DNA from 2 places in the Sporomusa sphaeroides DSM 2875 genome. Region 2 is predicted to be linked to the other one. Evidence: riboswitches for the same ligand, from Rfam matches in the RefSeq annotation. Region 2 holds a riboswitch; the other holds the start of a gene.
What was found. Region 2 has a riboswitch for cobalamin ahead of SPSPH_RS13985 (hypothetical protein). Riboswitches for the same ligand answer to the same signal wherever they lie in the genome.
Positions count from the first base shown of each region.

Region 1: another riboswitch for cobalamin. It lies ahead of cbiD (cobalt-precorrin-5B (C(1))-methyltransferase CbiD); the one in region 2 lies ahead of SPSPH_RS13985 (hypothetical protein).

Region 1 is NZ_CP146991.1:1,777,615-1,788,684, reverse strand. It holds gene SPSPH_RS08000 (cobyrinate a,c-diamide synthase) at 1-495, opposite strand, end outside; gene SPSPH_RS07995 (precorrin-8X methylmutase) at 521-1,147, opposite strand; gene cobK (precorrin-6A reductase) at 1,197-1,967, opposite strand; gene cobJ (precorrin-3B C(17)-methyltransferase) at 1,964-2,653, opposite strand; gene SPSPH_RS07980 (cobalt-precorrin 5A hydrolase) at 2,674-3,747, opposite strand; gene cobM (precorrin-4 C(11)-methyltransferase) at 3,751-4,515, opposite strand; gene cbiT (precorrin-6Y C5,15-methyltransferase (decarboxylating) subunit CbiT) at 4,546-5,139, opposite strand; gene cbiE (precorrin-6y C5,15-methyltransferase (decarboxylating) subunit CbiE) at 5,136-5,768, opposite strand; gene cbiD (cobalt-precorrin-5B (C(1))-methyltransferase CbiD) at 5,747-6,841, opposite strand; cobalamin riboswitch at 6,954-7,125, opposite strand; gene SPSPH_RS07955 (LutC/YkgG family protein) at 7,332-7,946, shown strand; gene ldhH (L-lactate dehydrogenase (quinone) large subunit LdhH) at 7,946-10,117, shown strand; gene SPSPH_RS07945 (2-oxoacid:acceptor oxidoreductase family protein) at 10,263-10,796, opposite strand; gene SPSPH_RS07940 (thiamine pyrophosphate-dependent enzyme) at 10,796-11,070, opposite strand, start outside.
Region 2 is NZ_CP146991.1:2,977,655-2,988,724, reverse strand. It holds cobalamin riboswitch at 197-372, opposite strand; cobalamin riboswitch at 623-804, shown strand; gene SPSPH_RS13985 (hypothetical protein) at 1,099-2,199, shown strand; gene SPSPH_RS13980 (nitrogenase iron protein NifH) at 2,365-3,216, shown strand; gene SPSPH_RS13975 (nitrogenase component 1) at 3,247-4,491, shown strand; gene SPSPH_RS13970 (nitrogenase component 1) at 4,488-5,687, shown strand; gene SPSPH_RS13965 (ABC transporter substrate-binding protein) at 5,718-6,836, shown strand; gene SPSPH_RS13960 (FecCD family ABC transporter permease) at 6,909-7,922, shown strand; gene SPSPH_RS13955 (ABC transporter ATP-binding protein) at 7,919-8,734, shown strand; gene SPSPH_RS13950 (hypothetical protein) at 9,724-9,846, opposite strand; gene SPSPH_RS13945 (site-specific DNA-methyltransferase) at 10,216-11,070, shown strand, end outside.

The sequences.
Region 1 (11,070 bases), 1.2 Mb from region 2:
ACAGACCATCAACCTGTGGCTTAGTGAGCCAAGCCGGTTAATAATGACTCCGGCCAGCTTAACCTCCGGATCATACATTTTAAAGCCCAACGCTATAGCCGCCGCACTCTCGCCCATAGACTTGGCATTAATCACCAATACTACCGGTGCATTCAGCATTTTTGCCACCGCGGCCGTGCTGCTGACACCGGAGCGCCCGCCATCATACAACCCCATGACACCTTCAATAACGGCAATATCATTGCCTGCTGCCGTACTGGCAAAGATTTCTGCCAGCGTTGCCGGCGGTACCAGCCAGGTATCGAGATTATGCGCGCTTTTGCCGCTGGCCAGACGATGAAAGCCTGGGTCGATGTAGTCAGGGCCAATTTTATAGGATTGGACTTTAAGGCCGCGTTCAGCCAAGGCTGACAGCATACCGGTTACAATGGTGGTTTTACCCACGCCGCTGCTGACTCCGGCAATGACCACCCGGGGAATGTTTAATTGGCCCATAGGTAACCCTCCTGTATTCAGCAAATTAGCGGCCTAACATATACATAACCGCATTAACCGAAGCTGCTGCAATCGGGCTGCCGCCTTTGTTGCCAAGTACAGTGATATAGGGAACAGGCGAAGTGGTATGCAGCAGTTCCTTGGATTCGGCAGCACCAACAAAACCGACAGGTACGCCAACAATGAGGGCCGGCTTGACATTATTTTCTTTTATCATTGCGAGCACCTCAAACAGGGCTGTCGGTGCATTGCCAATGGCCACAATGGCGCCATTAAGCTTATCACCAAATTTGCGCATGGCCGCCATTGACCGGGTAATGCCGGCTGCTTTAGCTTCCTGGGCCACCGTTTCATCAGCTACCAGACAATAAGCCTGGCCGCCCAGTTCGGCCAGCCGGCGCTTGTTTATGCCGGTGCGAACCATTTCTACATCACAGAAAATGTCGCAGCCGTTTTTAAGCGCCGCAAGCCCGGAAGCAATGGCTTCCGGATGAATTTTAATAATTGAGGCATAATCGGGGTCACCGGCAGCGTGAATAATGCGCGAATACACCTTGATTGCCTGTTCATCTAAATTAAAACCGGCCAAATAGGGAGCGATAATCTCCATACTGCGGTTTTCAATAGCCATCGGGTCTTTTATATATTCCATGCTAGTCCCTCCCGAATGTTAATTTGCGTTGGATTGAGAGATGGCACTCTCATTTCGCAGCAGTACCGGCCAACAGCCTTGTCATGACTTCATCGCTGGTCCGGCAAAGGTTTTTATACTCAATCGCCGGACGGCCAATGACAACCAGCTTCAGCCCCAGTTCCATCGCGGCCGATATTTTGGTATCGGCACCGCCAATCGTACCACTGTTTTTGGTTATGACGACCTCTGTGCCATACTCCCTGAATAACGCCGCATTGAGCGCGTGGGAAAATGGCCCCTGGATGGCCACAATATCACCAGGCTTGAACCCCAGTTCGATACATTCTGTTATCACCTCAGGCTGTGGCAGCACCCGGGCGATCAGGCGGCAATCTGCCAGCAGCGGTTCTGTCTTGAATATCTTTAACGTGCGGCTGCCTGTGGTTAAAAAGATGTTCTTGCCAAGACCGGCTGCTATCTTTGCGGCCTCGGCAGCATCTTTAACCAGATGCAGCTGCCTGTATTCCGGGACACTCACCTCTGAGCGTTCGTAGCGGATGTAGTCAATTCCGCCGGTTTCACAGGCAGACATAGCATTGGCCGATACATTGGCGGCATAGGGATGGCTGGCGTCCACGATTGCCTTAATCCTCCTGGTTGCGATGAATTCCTCCATCCCCGCCAGGGTCAGCTGTCCGGTATGAACGCCAATACCTGGTAATTCAGCCAAACTGCGGCCATAATCACTGATTACCGATACCATTACCTGATAACCGCCTGCCGCCAGACAGGCAGCCAATTGCCGGCCATCCTGCGTACCGGCCAGCACTAAAATCATACGTGATAGCCTCTGGGGGTAATCATTTTCCCATTGGCGGTATAGGTCTGGCTGTTGCCAATAATGACCAGGGAAAACATATCAATATGCTCCTTGGTAAAGTTGTCCAGGGTTGACAGGGTCATATCCTCTTTGGTCCGGGTAGCGTGATGCACAATCCCTACCGGAGTATCGGCCTGCCGGTGTTTTAGCGCAATTTCGCGCACCGTTTCTATTTGGCTTGTCCGCCGGGTACTTTTGGGGTTATAAATAGCAATAACGAAATCCCCGGCAACCGCCATTTCCACTCTCTTTTTAATAACTTCCCAGGGAGTTAATAAGTCACTCAGACTGATAACGGCAAAATCGTGCATCAGCGGTGCTCCCAGGATAGAGGCTGCCGCACCGACGGCGCTGATACCGGGAATAACCTCTACTTCCGGCTGCCTGGCTGCCGGCTGCTTGCCAACAAGTTCAAGCACTAAACCGGCCATACCATATATTCCCGGGTCGCCGCTGGAAATTACCGCCACCTGTTTTCCGGTCATGGCTTTATCTACCGCCGCCTGACAACGGTCGATTTCCTGCATCATGCCTGTGCCAATGGTGGTTTTGGCTGGCAGTAGAGCTTTTATCAAATCCAAATAGGTATCATAACCAACAATAATCTCAGCATCTTCAATCGCCTGCCGGGCTCGCGGCGTCATATCCTCCAGGCTGCCTGGCCCTATTCCCACCACCGATATTTTACCGTTGTGACCGCCACAGTCACTTTGGGATATTTTGTTTTGGGCAAAATCAGCTTGTTGTTCCGCCCCGCTAGTATGGCTGCTGGTTCGCATACATTTCCCACTCCTATCTTCTCATTAACAAAATCAGATAACGACAATTCATATTGGTCTATACATTGTTCCAGTTGTTCATTGGTAAAAAACTTAATCGGCACACCCAGCTGCTCCGCCACTGCGAGCAAACCCTGTTCATCGGCTTTTACGACAGTACTGCCAATCACAGCCACACTGTTGCTGCTCCGTCCGATTGTCCGGCAAGCCTGATTGATGGCTGACAAAATTTCAGCACCGGTGGTATCCCGCCGGCAGCCGATGCCAAGGGCTAAACTGTGGGGACGCAAATACAGATGCGGTTTCTGAATAGCAAGTTCTTTATCGGTAATGACTACAGCAGCATCATACTGATCCGGATGGATAAGTTCACTGCTATCAACTAATGCAACCCCTTGCCTGGTGGCCAAAGCAATATACCGCTCATGGTCAGCCAGTTCCTTATCAATAAAAAACAACACCCTGTCACCATTAACAATGGCGGCGTTTATGGTTTTGAGCGAACTGAACGGTTCGATGGTCAGATCAAGTTTGACTGCCAGTATGTCAGCAGCCGGCAAGCCGGCAACATCGGTGGCGGTAGTGATAACCGGCACAGCTTTGGCGGCACGGCTCACTAACCCGGTTAACTCATTGGCGCCGCCGATATGACCTGACAACAGGCTTATCGCATAATTGCCGCCATCATCCATGACAACTACCGCCGGATCGCAGCGTTTGTCCTTCACCTGTGCCGCAATGACCCTCACGACAATTCCTGTCGCCATAATGAACACCAAGCCATCATATAAGGAAAATATTTCAGCTACCAGGTCGCTTAAGGAGTCATAGGTATGATGTAACTCTGGCAGATTGCGCCCGTTTTTAGCATAGACATCAACCCCCGGCCCCAGCAGCGGTGCTATCCGTTCAGCCAGTTCGGCCCCTTTGCGGGTAACAGAGATGACTGCCAGCTTCACAATTTATTTAGCCTCCTGCGCCTGTCTGAACATATGTCCGAATTCCGGAGCATATAACCGCGACAAAGCATAATCGGTTTGCAAGACCTTACCGACCACAATCATGGCTGTACGGTCAATATTATTTTCTCTGGCAATTTGAGCAATAGTGCCTAAGGTAGCGCGGAAGATTTTTTGATCAGGCCAGGAGGCTTTTTGCACAATAGCCACCGGGGTTTCGTAGGTATAGCCGCCATCTACCAGCTCTTTAACCACATTGTCCAGCATATGCACACTCAGGAAAATACACATCGTAGCCTCGTGGCTGGCCAGCTTAACCAGTTTTTCTTTTTCCGGCACCGGGGTGCGCCCTTCCAAACGGGTAATAATTACCGTCTGGGATACATCAGGCAATGTATATTCCTGCTTTAAGGCAGCGGCTGTAGCCAGGAACGAGCTAACGCCGGGGATAACTTCAAAATCAATATTTTTCGGTGCCAGTGCATCCATTTGCTCCTGAATGGCACCATATATGCTGGGATCGCCGGTATGTAACCGGACTACCAGCTTGTTCTCTTTAACCCCTTGCTCCATAACAGCAATGACTTCATCCAGCGTCATGGAGGCGCTGTTATAGATGGCAGCTCCATTTTTAGCGAGGGATAAGAGCGCCGGATTGACTAACGAACCGGCATAAATAATGATATCTGCCTGTCCCAAAAGGCGCTGCCCTTTCACGGTAATCAGCTCAGGATCTCCCGGACCGGCTCCTACAAAAAATACATTCATTGATATTCTCCCTTCATCCAGGCTGTTTCCCTATCCGGCAGCCTGCCCTTCTTTAGTACAGGTAATAATATATATCGGGTTAAGTGCTTTAAACATATTACTGGTGCCCACCGGCTGAATCCGGGTAACTTGTACACAGCAAGCCTCAACCGCATAGGCCGGACGCTGCCGCATAAGCTGGAGAGCGGCAGACAGTGTTTCTACGGTAACAGCTGTTACAATCAGGCGTCCGCCCGGTTTCAGCAATTGATCGGCCGAGGACAAAATGTCGGGCAGCCTGCCGCCACTGCCGCCGATTAAGATGACTTCCGCCGCCGGCAGCCCGGCCAGCGCCGCCGGTGCCGAACCAAGCACAGCCTGAACATTGCCGGCCTCAAACTTAGCGGCGTTGGCCTTAATCAGTTCAATCCCCTCGGGTTCGCGCTCAATGGCATATACCCTGCCTTGCCTGGCCAATAAAGCCGCTTCAATGGATAGCGAACCGGTACCTGCCCCGATATCAATGACAGTGTCGGCAGCACCAATGCTGGCCTTAGCCAAAGTTAAGATGCGAATTTCCTGTTTCGTCATCGGAATGTCGCCTCTGATGAACTGCTCATCCGGAATACCTAAGCTGTGACTCATGCTTTCACCACCATTACGCTATGTTCAAAACCGGGAGTTTCTGCGGCCTCGGCTAAGGTCATAGCAGCCACCACTTCATTGTCATAAGACAAATTGGCGCATAACCAGACATGAGCCGCCTCCGGCCACCCGAATGCTAACAGGATGCGCGAAATACAGGCCGGATTGTGCTGAGTGTCAGTCAGGATGCCCAGCTTATGCCCTGGCCGGTAACGCAGTACCTCATCAGCGGCTGTACGGCCATGCATACTGATCAGAGCGGCATCCTGCCACACTTCGGCCACCCGGGCAAACGCCATTTGGACCGAACTAATACCGGGAATCACCGTAATACTCTCTGGCGCAAACCGTTTTCTGACTGCCACCAGCATGCTGTAAAATCCAGGGTCGCCGGACACCATAACCACTACATCCTGACTTGCCAGCTGTTCTTCAATAAAATCAAGCACACCGTTAATATCTTTATCAATAATCCTGGTAGCCTGACCGCCTGCGGCAAAGGTATCCAGCGCCCGCTTACTGCCTACCAGAACTCTGGCCTGAGCAATCGTCCGGCTAACGACAGGCAGCACATAATCAGGCGATCCGGGGCCAATGCCAACAACTACTACCTGGTACCTACATTCCATCCTAAATGGCCTCCAATTTCACGGGCTGTCTCATCAAGCCCCAGTATATCTCCCTGTAAAGTCACAATAACGGTTCCCACTGTCAAATCACCAAACACATAACGCTTTGCCCGGGCACTGGCCCGTTCGGCCAGTACAGAATAAACCTCAGTCATATTATACCGGGCGATGATTGGCATAGCAGCTTCGGTAGTAGTCGAAGCCATTATTTCTTCAATGGCCGTCTGTGGCGCTCCGTTTAGCGCCATATAGGCGGCTATTGTCTCCAGGCGGGCATCGGCCATCCGGTTATGAGTATGGAATATGCCGGCCGACACTTTAACGATTTTGCCAAGATGGCCAAATAACAACACCCGGCGCATGCCGTATTTTACTGCATTCTCCAACATATGTCCGATAAAATTGCTTGTCTGGATTACGGCGGCGGCCGGCAGGCCGCAACGGTTGATGGCTATATCCTGTCCGATTTTTCCCGGAGCAAATACTATATCTGTATAGCCTAATGCCTGCACCACACTAATCTGCGGTACAAGTGAATTTTTAAAAGCCTCTTCTGACATCGGTTCAACAATACCGGTAGTGCCAATAATCGACAGTCCGCCAACAATCCCCAATATGGGGTTAAGCGTTCTGGTCGCCAATTTCTCTCCCTCGGGAATAGAAATTGTCACAACAGCCCCTTTATCTGTTGGCAAACACTCAGTCACAGCCCTGGTAATCATGGAACGCGGCCCGGGATTTACTGCCGGTTCACCTACCGGCACAGCCAGCCCGGGTTTAGTCACCGTTCCTACGCCAATACCTGCTTTGATCACAACTCCCGGTTTATCGGTAATAATGATCTCTGCCATAATCCTAACCCCATTGGTTATATCCGGATCATCACCGGCATCTTTGATTATTGCCGCCATACCGCCGCCGGCAACCGGCCAGCTTTCGGCAACAGGTACTGTCAGCAGGACTCCTTGTGGTGAAAAAACCTGAAGAACAGTCACCGGCTGGCCCAGCCAGGCCATAACCGCAGCCTTGGCTGCCGCTGCGGCACAAGTCCCGGTGGTTATCCCTTTGCGCATTTCTTTATCGGACAATAAAAAAGCCCCCTTGAGCAGGGGGTATAACACCAAACAACATGTAAAGATTGCCTGAATATTGTACCCACACCTGCCTATCTTCCGTAGGTCCTAGCGGCATGTGTTAGAACAGGCAGGTCTCCTGACTCTGGTTCTTCGCGTACTTAGCCTTCCCAGTTTCCCAGTGGCATGTATTAAGCAGCATCCCCATTACAGTGGCGGGACCGCGCCGGTATTACACCGGACTTCCCTATTAAGCGCAAAGCACCCATTCCCTTACATGTATCAAATTTGCGATTAGTACTATTATTCCATATAGTTAATTATTTTCCTGCTTACCAGGCAGGAATTATCTAAATTAAATAATCTAAAAATTTTTCTGTATTTTTTGCGTTTTTTGTCAATTTTTAAAAGGGTTTTAGCCTATTTATTACGAAGTGTATACTGGTCAGACCATCATACCGATTAATTCGGTTATAAGGGAGTGGAGAATTTGAAAAAAGTAAGTGAAAATTGGACCCATGCGCTTACCTCCGGTACTTGTAGCGCCAGCCTGTTCCCGGAGTTCGAAACCCGGGCAAAAAACGCGGCCGCCGAAGTATTTCGCGTCAAAACAGCGGCTGAAGCCAAAGAAGTCATTGCCAATTTAGTCAAATACACCAACGCCCGCAAAGTAGTAGCCGTTGACAGCCCCTTGCAACAGGCAGCAGGAATTAATGCCACCCTAACAGACCTGGGTGTAAGCCTGTACACCGAACAAGCAGATATCGCCGAGCATGCTGAAAGTGCCGATATTGGCATCTCCGCTGTTGAGTTTGGCATTGCCGAGTCAGGCAGTGTTTGCCAGGATGCGTTAGCGTTTGAAAGCAGGCTTGTCTCGATGCTGCCTCCTTTACATATTGTTTTCATGAACAGCAATAGAATTGTTCCCGGCATAACAGAAGCTATGGAAACAATCGCCAAAGTCTACGACCGCGGTTATATCAGCTTTATTACCGGCCCCAGCCGCACTGCCGATATTGAACGCGTACTGACAATCGGCGTACATGGTCCCAGCCGTTTTGTCATTATTGCCGTTGATGAAGAAGTTAACGGAGGTAAGCAATAATGGAAGCGAATAATCGTAATATAAAAAATGAAATCCAGGAAAAGTTACAGGATGAAGTGCTGCGTGGCGCATTAAGCCGCTTTGCGGAGGCCTATCCGATATCCAGGGCCAAAGCTTATGAAAATGTTGCCGATATTGAGGCTCTGCGCGAACAAGTCCGTCAAATGAAGATGAGCGCCGTTGCCGATATTGAAAACCTGGCCGATAAATTTGAAGCAGAAGCTGCCAAACGGGGCGCTAAAGTGTTTCGCGCCAAAGATGGCAATGCGTTAAAAGAATATTTGATAAACCTCTGTAAAGAAAAAAATGTAAAACGAATTGTTAAATCCAAATCCATGGCTTCCGAGGAAATTCATCTTAATCACGATCTGGAAACAGCCGGCTTGCATGTTAAAGAAACTGACCTGGGTGAATGGATTATCTCTCTGGCCGGTCATAAACCGTCCCATATGGTTATGCCAGCCATTCACTTGAACCGTGAACAAGTTGCCGGCTACTTCTCCAAAGAACTGAAGCAGGAAATTCCGACCGATATTCCGTTCATGGTTCAGGCTGCCCGCCAAGCGCTCAGAGGGGAGTTCCTGGAAGCTGATATGGGCATATCGGGCGCAAACTTCGGTATCGCTGAAAATGGCGCTATCGGGCTGGTAACGAATGAAGGCAACGCCCGCCTTGTCACTACCCTGCCACGGGTTCATGTTGTCATCATCGGTTATGAAAAACTGATTCCCACCATTAAAGATGCCGCCCCCATCCTGCGCACCCTGCCGCGTAATGCCACCGGCCAGCTGATGACCAGTTATATGACAATGACTTCCGGTGTAACCCCGGTCATGGTCAAACAAGACGGAAAATGGGTTGAGCAAGACAAAGAACTTCATATTATTTTATTTGATAACGGACGCTTACAAGCTGCCCATGACGATAAATTCAAAGAAATCTACCAATGTGTTCGCTGTGCTTCCTGCCTCAACGTCTGTCCTGTATACACAATTGTCGGCGGTCATGTGTATGGTCACATCTATGCCGGCGGTATTGGCGCCATCCTGACGGCCTTCCTCAACAGTATGGGGGATTTTGAAAAAATCAATGAACTTTGTATCGGCTGCCGCAAATGTGTTGAGATATGCCCTGGCAAAATTGACATACCACACCTGATTGAAGAACTCCGGGCCAAAGCCGTCAAGGAACACGGTCTGCCTTTCGGTGTTAAAGCAGTAGTTGAAAACGTACTGTCAAACCGTAAGGTATTCCACACCCTGCTGCGGTTAGCAGCGATCGGTCAAAAACCGTTCCAATCCGGCCGTGTAATCCGTCATTTGCCGCTATTTTTAGCCGGCATGGCCAAAGACCGCAGTCTCCCGGCAGTGGCTGATGTTCCCTTCCGTGACCGCGTATCCAAGGTAACCAGGAAAATAAATCAGCCTGTCAAGAAAATCGCCTTCTTTAGCGGCTGTAACATTGATTTTATTTTCCCGGAAACCGGTGAGTCGGTGTATAAGGTACTACAGGATCTTAATATGGAAGTAGTTTTCCCGGAAGAACAAAGCTGCTGCGGCAAACCGGTACTGGGGATGGGTGACCGCGAAACAGCCAAACGGATTGCCAAAAAGAATATCGAGGCCTTCGAAGCCACAGGCGCTGACGCCATTCTTTCAGCTTGCCCGACTTGCGCCGAGACCTGGCATCAAACTTATATCGAATTGTTTGAAGATGAGCCGGCCTGGAAGGCCCGGGCCGAAAAAATCGGTCATAAGGTCTGCGAGTTTACCAGCTTTGTCGCGAAGGAATATCAAAAAGCCGGCCGCCTGGTCAAAACTGCCGGCAATGTAAAAGTAACATACCATGATTCCTGCCATATGAAACGCGGCCTTGGCATTTATACCGAGCCGCGCCAGTTGCTTGAAGCGGCTAACGGCTACGAACTGGTAGAAATGAAAGACTGCGATAAATGCTGCGGTATGGCCGGTGCCTTCGGCGTCAAATATACCGAGCTGTCCATGCCTATCCTTAAGCAAAAAATTACCAACATTAAAGCCAGCGCCGCTGAGATAGTCGCCGTTGCCTGCCCGGCATGCATGATGCAAATTCAGGGTGGCCTTGATAAGCAGCTGCCAAATGTAAAGATTAAGCATGTAGCCGAGATTTTAGCGGAAAATATTAAAGAGTAATAAAGAAAACACGGCTTGCGCCGAGCCTTTGGCGAAAGCGGAAGCCGATGTTGCCCTTATCCTAACAGAAAGCTATGCTTTCTGTTAGGATAAAAAAAGGAGTCTTTCGCTGAGAAAGACTCCTTTTGGCTGTTCATTTTGCTGCTTATCTCTCTGCCTGCCCCAGGGCATAGCCGGTTTCAAGCGCTTTCTTGTTAAGTTCTTCAGTACCTTTAGGTACTCTGGCCAGCACAGCCTTGGTCAAACATTCCAGTTCTACCAGATCGGCAAAACCGGCCAATGCACCAAGAGCAACAATATTGGCAACCATAACATTCCCCAGTTCATTACGGGCAATATGGGTTATCGGCAATGCCAAGACTTTGGCATCTACTTCCGGCAGTGTTTTAACCAGGGTAGTATCAACAACCAGCTTGCCGCCTTGCTTTAACAGGCCGATATATTTATTGCAGGCTTCCTGGCTCATAGCCAGCAAAATATCTGCCGCGGTAGCTTTGGGATAATCGATTTCCTGATCACTGATAAGGACTTCGGATTTGCTGGCTCCCCCTCTGGCCTCCGGACCATAGGACTGGGTCTGAATGGTCTGCTTGCCGTCAAGAATAGCCGCTTCCGCCAAAATAATACCGGCAAGAATCAAACCTTGACCACCAGTACCGCTCAAGCTAATTTGCCACATTATTTATTCCCCCTTTTGGCCTGAACATGAGCAATCAGTTTGTCATATTCTGCGGTAAACTCAGGGGCTTCCGAACGGTGAAGTTCGCCAATAACAAACTTGTCTTTAAGCTGTTCCTGCGAAAGCTTGGCAGCAGCCTGAACCGGAATTGCGTGTTCTTTCTGCCATTCCATCATTTTAGCTGCCGAACCCATCTTGTTTTTACGTCCGTAAGAAACAGGACATTGGGTAATGGCATCAATTACGGAAAAGCCTTTATTTTCAATACCTTTGA
Region 2 (11,070 bases):
CGCCGAAACGGTGTGCTTCTATATTTTTAATTGCAGCAGTAGTAAAGTGAGTGATTGGTACGACAAAACCCTCCCTGAACTTGCAAAGGGAGGGTTACGCTATAAGAGGACTCAGTCCGAATAAAAATCCCGGCATAAATAATAGCCGGGAAAAATGATTACTCTCATAATCGCCTTCCCATCGCTCGTGGGTCAAACGGTGACTTTTAAATAGGCAGTTCTTCTGACTTAGGGTCATTGCTTACCTGCGCCTTCCCGGGATATCCAGTGGCATTATGCAGGTTTGCTCTCCGTCACAGCGGCGGGACCGTGTTGGTTTTACACCAAACTTCCCTATTAAGCCCGTAGGGCACCTATTTCGATCATATGCAATTGTATTTTCTAAATTGCAATCATAATAGCACTTTTGTTTATTGAATGTCAATTGTTGAAGATTTTGGCGATTATTGATCTTTAAAATGTAAATTGATGCGGCATCAGGATTTATACCGGTTGAATCAGTACATAAGCATCAGTACTTAAGCGACGCTCAAAAAATGTAAAAACTACAAAAGAAATTGACACATCATTACAAAAAATGCTATTATGAAACGAATAATGGAGTATTAACCTTTCAGGATAATTAAATAGCGTTAAGATAGGTGCCCGCAAGGGCTTAATAGGGAAGACCGGTGTAACGCCGGCGCGGTCCCGCCACTGTAATAGGGAGCGAATCCAAAGTATGCCACTGAGACACGCGTCTTGGGAAGGTTTGGACAAGCGATGATCTAGAGCCAGGAGAACTGCCTGTCTGTCAATCACCGTTTTACCTACGAGCGATAGGGAGGGGGTTAAGTACATACATGTTGTATGGTATTTCTTCCCGGCGTTTTGCGCCGGGATTTTTTAATACAACAAGGGGTACTCTTTCTATCTCCCGCCGATGGCCGGGAGATTTTTTTATTCGTAGTAGGTATGGACGTTGTCCAGTTAAGGTGGAAGGTTTAAGAGAGGTGAGTTATTGACACAAGAAAGGCGCTCACGCAAAACTGTAGTTACGTCTGAGGGGAATATGGCTTGTTATAGCAGTATCAAGAAACAAGGGAGAGAAATAGCAGAATGAAAAAAAGTATTTTGTTGTTGACGTTGATGGTTGCCTTAGGGACAGGAGCCACGGCTTTTGCAGCGGAAAATGATTCTTTAACTGTAAATGGCGACATCAGGTTACGGTTTGATAAACAAACGAACTATAATCAACCAGACTTTAACGCGAATAAATACCGTATCCGTTTAAATTTAGGATATAAGCTAAGCCCGGAATGGTCATTCAATACAAGGGTGGTAGCTGGTGATTCACTGTTTGGAGATGCTCCGCCTAATGTCGATGACGTGCAGATTTCCGTTGCCAGCTTAACATACAAGCAACCGGACTGGAATGCTACGATTGGTCGCCAGGTGTTTAGTATGTTTGAAGGACTTGCGGTTAGCATGGATGATGGCCACACGCCTGGCGATGCTGGTTATCCAGCGGCGGGAAACCGCCCGGATGGTGGTAACGCAAAGAATTTCCCGTCTTTACAAGGGGCTAAATTCCAAAACAAAATTGGTAAAACAAACGTGACTTCTTTTTATGGGAATTTAAACGCTCGTACTGACGATGGCGCGAATTACAATGTAAAAGGGATTGCGGCTATTGGACCGGTTGGCGCTTTCAAAGTCGGGGGAATGGTCTATACTACCGATTCTTATGTATCTGCTGCTGATGTAAGCAAGTATGGTGTGAAAAACGGCAGCAAAACGGGTTATTCCGTGACAGCCAACACGAAATTATTCAATAATTATTTATATACCGGCGCTGAGTATATCTGGGGTCTTGCCGATACGCACGATAAAGCCTATAAACTGATTGCTAAGACTCCGGAAACAAAAAAGGTCGGCGATATGCAGTATGCGGTCGAGTATCGAAATATAGAGCAAAATGCGCTGGACTATAACTCTTGCACGAATACGGCGCGTGGAATATCGATGATGCGTACCAAAAATATTAATATCGGCGACTTTACCTACTGGGCTCTTAGCGCCAAGCGCCAGTTAACTCCCGAGCTAACAGCAACGTTATTCTATGAAAAATATAATCCGCAAAACCATGGGAAAACAACCCCGTCAAGCGCACAAGTGGAAGATCAGGTCTATCGTCTGCAATTAGATTATAAATTCTAACAGGAAATTACCGGATGTAAACGTGTAATTTTGCAAGCAAAAATTTCTAGTTGATGCGTAGTTTGCGTTGTCAGTGATATTGTTTGTACGCAATGAATTCCGGCTGCAGTGGGGGTTGCCAAAAGGCTGACTGTTGCAGCCGTTTGGCAATAGAAAGGAATGTGCATGAATCCACAAAATGAGAAAGACTGTTTAAAGATTGCGTTTTATGGCAAAGGCGGAATTGGCAAATCCACAGTTTCCGCCAATGTTTCCGCAGCGCTGGCGAGCCAAGGCTGTAAGACTTTACATATCGGGTGCGATCCAAAGGCGGATTCCGCACGTTGCCTGGTGGGGCGTAAAATTCCTACCGTGTTGCAACAATTGCAGATAAAACCAGAGGGGATTGACAGGAACGATATTGTTTTTCCGGGTTTCGGCGGTGTTGACTGCATCGAGGCGGGAGGGCCTGAGGCTGGCATTGGCTGCGCCGGCAGGGGAATCATCACCATGATGGAGGAATTGAAGTACCTGGAGCTCTGGCGTGAGGGCTGGGACGCTGTTATCTATGACGTGTTGGGCGATGTTGTGTGTGGCGGCTTTTCAGTTCCGATGCGCGAAAGATATGCAGATACCGTTTATATTGTGACATCAGCGGAGTTCATGTCGCTATATGCTGCCAATAACATCATGAAAGCGATTAGCAGAAGCCAGGGGGCACGGTCCGTGACGCTGGGGGGATTAATTCACAATTGTAGAACCGGTGAGTCGAAGCGCGAGGCAGTGGAGCAGTTTGCCTTATTGACAGGTACGCAGGTAGTGGCCGATGTCCCATTCAGCCGGGAAATAACCCTGTCAGAACTGGCAGGCAAAACCGTGCTGGAAAAGTATCCGGATTCAGAAGCCGCTGGTTTCTTTAAAGAACTGGCGGGGGTCATTGCTAAACATCAGGGTCAAACGCACATAAAAGCGCTGAATGATGATGAACTGGAAAAATTCAGTCACTATATGCTTGATCTGGAATTGGCAAAAGCATAATAGCGGGGCCGGAAATGGGAGGAAATGAATTTGTCTTGTGCGGGTTATAAACAGGGAAGCAACAGTATTGAAAAAATCAGTCTTTCGGCTGTGACGGATACAATACCGCTCGATAGCTTTTTTGACCGGGGCATAGCGGATGATGACTGTGGAGAACTGGTTAATCTGGCCTTGGCTGTGCCGGGCATTGACGTAGTAGCGGCAGGCCCTGCCTCTTGTTCGCGGGTGCTATACTTCAGAGCTGCGAAAAAAAGGTTGGAAGAACGCTTGTTTTTGCACCCTATATCCAGCAATGATTTTACTGCCGGCAATCATCTGCAAAATTTGGAAGAATCGCTTACAGACCTGGCGGCTTCGCGCCGATCAAGAGCGATCATTGTGTATGTTACTTGTGCCGATATTCTTGCAGGCACTGATTTTGCCAGTATAACCGGACGCGTAGAATGTCAACACGGGATACCGGTGAAGGTCTTTGAGCGGGGGCCGCTTTCCCGGCGACGGACGCTTCCCAAAGAGCGGCTGTGTGATATTTTTATCGATTTGCTGCAACGAGGCAACCGGAGTGGAAGCAATAACTGCATTCACTTGTTGGGAGACGCCGGGAAGCTTGCTGAAACTTCCGGACTAAGAAAGATGCTTATGCACTACTGTTCCGACGGGGAAATCAGAGAATTTGCCGCGCTGGACTCTTACGAACAATTTGAGGAAATGACAACAGGCAAACTGAACATTGCCTTGGATCGCTTTGGTTATGACTTGGCAGTGGGCATACAGAAAAATTGGAACATACCTTTCGTATTTCTGCCTGCCTGCTACAATATGAAAGAGATCAAAGGCAGCTATGGGGCATTGATGAAGGCGCTACATACAACCTGGGATTTCAGCCAGGATTCGAAAGCGTATCATCAGTTGGCAGCACAAACTGCTGCGACATTAGCAGGCAAACAAATTGCGGTGGGAATTGGCGCAAGGTCTTTCGAACTCGCCTATGCTCTGACGTTGGCTGGCTTTTCTGTTTCCACAATATTTGCGGATACCGTGAATAAAAACGATAGGGCGTACATCAATGCGCTTCTCGCCATAGGAAGCCAGGCGCAGGTATATCTGATTTCAAACGTGACCAGCGAAACGCAGGCGGGCGGGTTTGCTGAAATCGATGTCGCCATTGGCGAAAAAGCAGCGTTTTACTGTGCGAAAGCAAAAGAAATTCTGGTGAGTGCCGACTATCGTTTCGGTTATGAGGGAATCACGGAAATTATGGAGGCGATGAGATGACAATGAAATTAACTCGCCTTCCTTCGCTGGCAAGCGACTATTCAGGCGCATGTTCGGTTCTGTATGCGATGCAGGCGCTTACCCTTTTGTACTCGCCAGGCGGATGCAGCAGCGCAATCATCGAATGCGATGAGATCAGGGATTTGCGGCAGACCTTGTTTTTCTGTTCCAAGCTGGGGGAGTTGGAAGCCGTCATGGGCGCGGCGGATGAATTCCTGCTGCAGGCACAAACTCTTTGTGCGCACAACCGCCAGACGGAATTTACCGCTATTATTGGTACGCCTGTACCGGCGTTGACCGGGATCGACATTGCGGCAGTTGCCGATGAGTTGAGCCGGCAGACAGGCTTGCCGGCCATGGCGCTTTCTACGGAGGGATTCAAGGACTACTACTCCGGTGTTCATCAGACGCTGTTGGACTTGGGGAAGCGTTTTCTGGAGAAACGGGAGAAAAAGAATAACCAGGTCAATATCATCGGGTATACGCCGCTCAGTCTTGGCAGCCCGGCGCATCTAGCCGAACTGATGGATGAACTGGAAGCGTGCGGTCTTACCATCAACGGTTCGCCGCTGGCAAAGAAGAATTTGGGCGACTTTAAGAACATGTCCGCCGCCGCGTTGAATATTGTCGTATCGCATGAAGGCGCGGGGCTGGCTCAATATATGCAGCAAGAATATGCAATTCCTTACGTTTTACATGTGCCAATAGGAATGTGGGGTATGCGGCGGTTGTTTAAAACATTGGAGGCGGTGACAGACATCTCGCTCGGCCGTACAAGCCGGAACCAATATGACCAAACTGGCAAGGCACTGTCGGCACGACGCGCCGTGGTGATCGGCGAACCGCTGTTTGCTTCTTGTATAGCCGCCTGTTTGCAAAATGATTTTGGGCTTGCCTCTGTTGAACCAGTCAGCCTGATAAAAACCGATAGGCGTATGAAAAGTGTCTATCAAGAAGAATCGCTTTCCAGTGTCCGCTTTTTTACATGCGAGCATTCACTGGCTCAGTGGCTAGGGGAAGGGCAGCCGGATATAGTTATTGGGGACCCTTTGTATCAAACACTGGTACGCCAAAAGAATATCCAGTATGTGCCGCTGCCGCATGTCGGCTTGAGCGGTTCAATGCACGCTGATTTGAATTATGAGTTCATTGGTAAGAAAGGCTATGATTATTTAGCAGGATTTATCGGGTCATGACATTCAAGTAACATAACGGAGGGGATTTTTATGCTGGAGCATCGTAAAAAATGGTTGCAAGGGGTAGCACTGCTGTTGGCTGTGTTCTTTATGTTAAGTCTCGCAGGCTGTCAATCCGGGGGGAGCGGAAAGAAACCGCCAACCGGACAAACGTCTGAAACAAAAATTGTCACCGACTTAGTGGGAAACCAAGTGAAACTCAAGGCTAATGTGGAAAAAATCGCCGTTGTGCCTGTTCCTTGGGCTACGATTGTTTATGCGGTAGATGGGACGGGTAAAAAAATCGCTGGCATGCATCCGTCGGCGATGAAGGCCTATCAGAGTAACATATTGAAGGCTATGGCACCGGAAATGGCTAACGCGAATTCGACGTTTGTAGACAACAATTTCAACGTGAATTATGAAGAAGTCGCCAAGCTGAAGCCGGATGTGGTCGTTATCTGGGATTATCAGCCGGAGATTGGCAAAAAGCTGGCAGAACTCGGCATTCCGTCTGTAGCGATCAAATATGGCACGCTTGAGGATGTACAGAAAGGCATCAAGCTGGTCGGGGAAATCATTAATCAGCAAGAGCGGGCCAATGCGCTGATTCAGTATCATCAGGATACAAACGGCTATCTCAAGTCCAAGGAGAGCGCACTGGCGGGCAAGAACAAGCCTAAAGTGTTATATTTACGGGATGAGCAACTGCAAGTCGCGGTAGGCGACTCGGTGAACCGAATCATGATTGAAACGGCAGGCGGTACAAATGTCGCTAATGAGGGTAGCGGCCAATGGTCAAAAATAACCATGGAGCAGGTTATGGCGTCGAACCCAGATGTCATTGTTATCAGTAATTTCTCCAATGTGTTGCCGGAAGATTTGTACACGAATAAGTTTCCCGGGCAGGATTGGAGTAAAATTGACGCCGTAAAAAATAAACGAGTGTATAAAGCGCCGATGGGAATTTATCGCTGGGATGCACCCTGCGTGGAAACGCCTTTAATGATAAAGTGGCTCGGCAAAGTTCTTCAGCCGGCAGTTTTCAACGATTACGACATGAGGGCTGATCTGAAAAGCTTTTACCAGACATTCTTCAACTATAAGCTCAGTGATGCGGAACTTGATCAAATCCTAAACAGTAAGCAGAACCCTGGCCTGAAAATCTAACACTAAAGAGTGTGATTGATGAATAAATAAGGTCAGTTGTTGTTTTGATTGGAGGAGCGAGGGAAGCGAAGCATGATGTGTAAACAACAGAATTTGAAGTTTGTGTGGATGGCTGTATTGGCTGTGCTGCTGATTGCCTTTTTCGTATCTCTTTTTGGGGGCCGTTATGTAATTCCTCCCCATGAGGTCGGCAGCATACTGCTTGATGGAATGCGCGGTGAAGAAGGGGACGGCATGGCGTTTTCCGTTGTCTGGAATCTCCGGCTGCCACGGACCTTGTTGAATAGTTTTGTCGGTGCGGGACTGGCTGTTGCCGGAGCAGCGTTCCAGGGGATTTTTAGAAATCCCCTGGTCAGCCCTGATGTGCTGGGCGTCAGTTCGGGAGCGGCCTTTGGGGCGGCGTTCGGTATCTTGCTCTCAGGAATGAATCATCTTGCTACAGCTATGGCGCTCTTTTTTGGCATTGTGAGTGTTTTTATGACCTATACGCTTTCCAAGCTGCGCGGCGAATCGTCTACGTTGTCCCTGGTGCTGTCCGGCATGATCATTTCTGCGGTATTCAGCGCACTCATCTCTTTGATTAAATACGTCGCCGATCCCTATGACAAGCTGCCAGCTATTACGTATTGGCTGATGGGCAGCTTTGCCAGCGCCTCGTACAGCAATTTACAATTGGTCGGGGTTCCCATTTTACTGGGGACGATTGCGCTGCTCATGCTGAGGTGGCGTATCAACATTCTGTCATTGGGGGATGAAGATGCCTATTCTTTGGGAGTTAATCCAGTAAAGACCCGGCTGGTTATTATTGTCATGGCGACGCTGATTACCGCCGCCTGTGTGACCGTTACGGGTGTGATCGGCTGGGTCGGTTTGGTCATACCGCATATCTGCCGTATGCTGAGCGGAGTGGATCATAAAAATCTGCTGCCTGTTTCCTGTGTTGTCGGGGCAGCGTTTATGATTCTTGTTGATATGATGGCCCGGACGGTAACTGCGGCGGAAATCCCCATTGGCATATTGACAGCCCTGGTCGGTGCGCCGTTTTTTGCCTTACTATTTAAGCAAGCGAAAGGTGATTGGCAATGATACTGGAAGTGAAGCACGGCTATTTCGGATATACAAAAGACAATGACATACTGAGGGATATCTCTTTTGTTCTTGGGGAACAAGAGATTATGACCATACTCGGTCCCAATGGTATCGGCAAAACGACTATGTTAAAGTGTATGACAGGAATCTTGCAATGGACCCAGGGGCAGACGCTGATCAACGGAACCCCTATGGGAACTTCGCGGGAGGTGCAAAAGCATTATCCTATCGGGTATGTGCCGCAGGCCCACAGTCTTTCTTTTCCCTATACGGTCAGGGAAGTAGTAACCATGGGACGCGCACGTCATATCGGCGTTTGCTCCGTGCCCTCCCGGTATGACAAGGAAATTGTGGATAAGGCAATGGAGCAGGTAGGCATAGTCCCTATTCGGGACAAGCCCTGCACGCAATTAAGCGGCGGTCAATTGCAACTGGTATTTATTGCGAGAGCTCTAGCCGGTGAGCCTAAGGTGCTGGTGCTTGATGAACCTGAGTCTCATCTTGATTTCAAAAACCAGTTCATGATGCTGCATCTCATTAAAACGCTGGTAAAGGAACGCGGCATATCCTGCATTATGAATACCCATTACCCGGAACATGCGCTGCGCCTGGCGGATACGACGCTGCTGCTTGGGAAGAATTCATATCTGTTCGGAAAAACGCAGGAGATTATTACCGAACAGCGGGTTAAAGAGTATTTTGATATCGAGGCTAAAATTTTATCGGTTCCCTATCATGACGAGAGTATCAAAGCTTTTGTTGTGCTAGAAAGCTTTGATCGTGCAGAAGAAGCATACAGTAGTTCTTAATAATTTTTGCTCGCGATTGTATTTCGCGGGCTTTGTTTTTTGTGGAGACTGATTTAGGCGCAAGGAAAATTGTCGTGCAAAGCCCGCTCCGCATCCCTGCGGGCGGCGCTGCAGCCGCTGCCGCGTCTTCCGCCTGCCGTCAGCCTTGCATAATTCGGCTAACGAAAAAGAAAACCATTTTTTCGAGCCTCATTGATCAGGCTGCTCCGCTCAGTGCCGGTACAACGGATACCACTCTATGGCTGCCCGTCCGCTCCTTGCGGCGTTCCGCTGACGCTGCACTCTCCTCATCCGCTCCCGTTCGGCCACCGCTGCGCTTAGAGCCGTATCCTGCCAGGCGGCTGTCATTAGTCCGGGCAAGGGGACGCAGACCGGAGCACTCCCTAGCGCTCGCACTCGGACTGCCGGGGGAACGGGGTACCGTCGGCTGGCCCCGCACGCTGCGCGGGGCCTCGGCAGGACACTCCGGCCGGACCGCCCGCAAAACCACCGGCCGACCCAGCCGGGCGCCCTGCCGACCGCCGGGAACGACAAACAAAGCCCGAACCGCTCCACCGGGCCACCTGCCGCCACTCGTCTGGCTTGATGCGAGCAAACCGTTCGTGCCCTGCCGCGGCCGCGCCCGTCCCGCCCCGTGGACACGAAAAGCATGTGTCCACTCTCCGTCCTCCCTTCCCCCCGAGCCCCCCATCCCACCGGAATGGCGTCGCCGTCAAGCGGTGGGCCGCGATTGAAATTCGGGGGGAAGGGAGGACTCCGGGCGCCCTAACGGGAAGGACTACCCCCCAAACCCCCCGCTAAGGAGCGGCCGAACAAATTGGGGGGTACGCGGCCGCGGCAGGGCCCTTCACTAGTCGGGAGGCAATCAAACGGCGGCGGCACCAGACGGCCCGGTTACGCTCCAGGGGACCCACCCCCTTAATCCCCCTCCCGAACGAACAAACGGGAGGGGGAAGCGGCAGCCCGGTGCCTACAGCCTAATCAACGGCTTACCATGAGCAGCCGCCAAAACCACGCGGCCGCACATCGTAAGCCTGTTTTGTTTGCTGTAAGTTACCTGGCAGGGGGAGCGCACCGGCCACGGCGGCCAAACCCGCGCCGCCGCGCCCCATGCGAACGGGCCTGCCGGCAGCAAGGGAGCCGCGAACTGCGCGGCGAAGAAATAAAAAGGCCGCATTTGAAACCGCGGGGACAGGTACTGACAATTAGACTACTGTAAGATATAAACACACAAAGCATCAGCATTCTTGTCAATATCCAAAAGTGGTGATAAAATTTAATATATTGAAATATAAAATGGTTTTGCATAGCTTGATTAGATAAAGTGAGGTCTCACTCATTTTTGATAAATTAGTGCACAGTGAAGATGTTCGCTCATTTATGACTGTGGCCTTGATAGTTATTTGGGGAACCAATGGCCTCTCGGTTAGTATCACCGGGAGGTTTTTTACTAGTATTAGTGATTAGGAAGGAATGGAATCATGAGTAAACAAAAACTGGAGCTAACCTGGGTTGGTAAAGAGGAACAGCCACGACTGGAACCTCGCATTTTGCTGGAAGACCCGGAAAAATCCTATCATGCGAAGTTTCGGGTAAGTGGTAACGATATTTTTGATAACCGGCTGATTTTTGGCGATAATTTATTGGCGTTAAAGGCACTGGAGCAGGAGTTTACAGGTAAGGTAAAGTGTGTATTCATTGACCCGCCATATAATACGGGGAGTGCATTTGAGCATTATGACGATGGGATGGAGCACTCTTTGTGGCTATCCATGATGAGAGATCGGTTAGTACTTTTGCATAAACTTTTATCAGCAGATGGATCGTTATGGATTACTATCGATGATAATGAAGCGCATTATTTAAAAGTGCTGTGTGACGAAATATTTAGTCGAACTAATTTTGTAGCTAATGTAGTATGGCAAAAAAGAACTTCACCTGATATGCGTGCAACTCTTGGCGCCGGGCATGATCATATCATTATTTATGCAAAAAATTATGAAATTTTTCGACAGGTTATAAATAAACTACCTAAAACAGAGGAACAAGTAAAAACATACAAAAATCCTGATCATGATCCTCGTGGACCATGGGTATCTTCCGACTATACAGCGCAAGGCTATAGACCAAATCAAATGTATAAAATCGTGACTCCTGGCGGGGTAACGTACGATCCTCCAACAGGACGGTGTTGGAAAAATATAGAGTCCGTTTTCCTTCAATTAGTATCTGAAGGGCGAATTTGGTTTGGTAAAGACGGCAAAGGAGTACCTCGTCGAAAGACGTATCTAAATGAATCTGAGGGACAAACGGCTTGGACGTGGTGGCCAAATTCT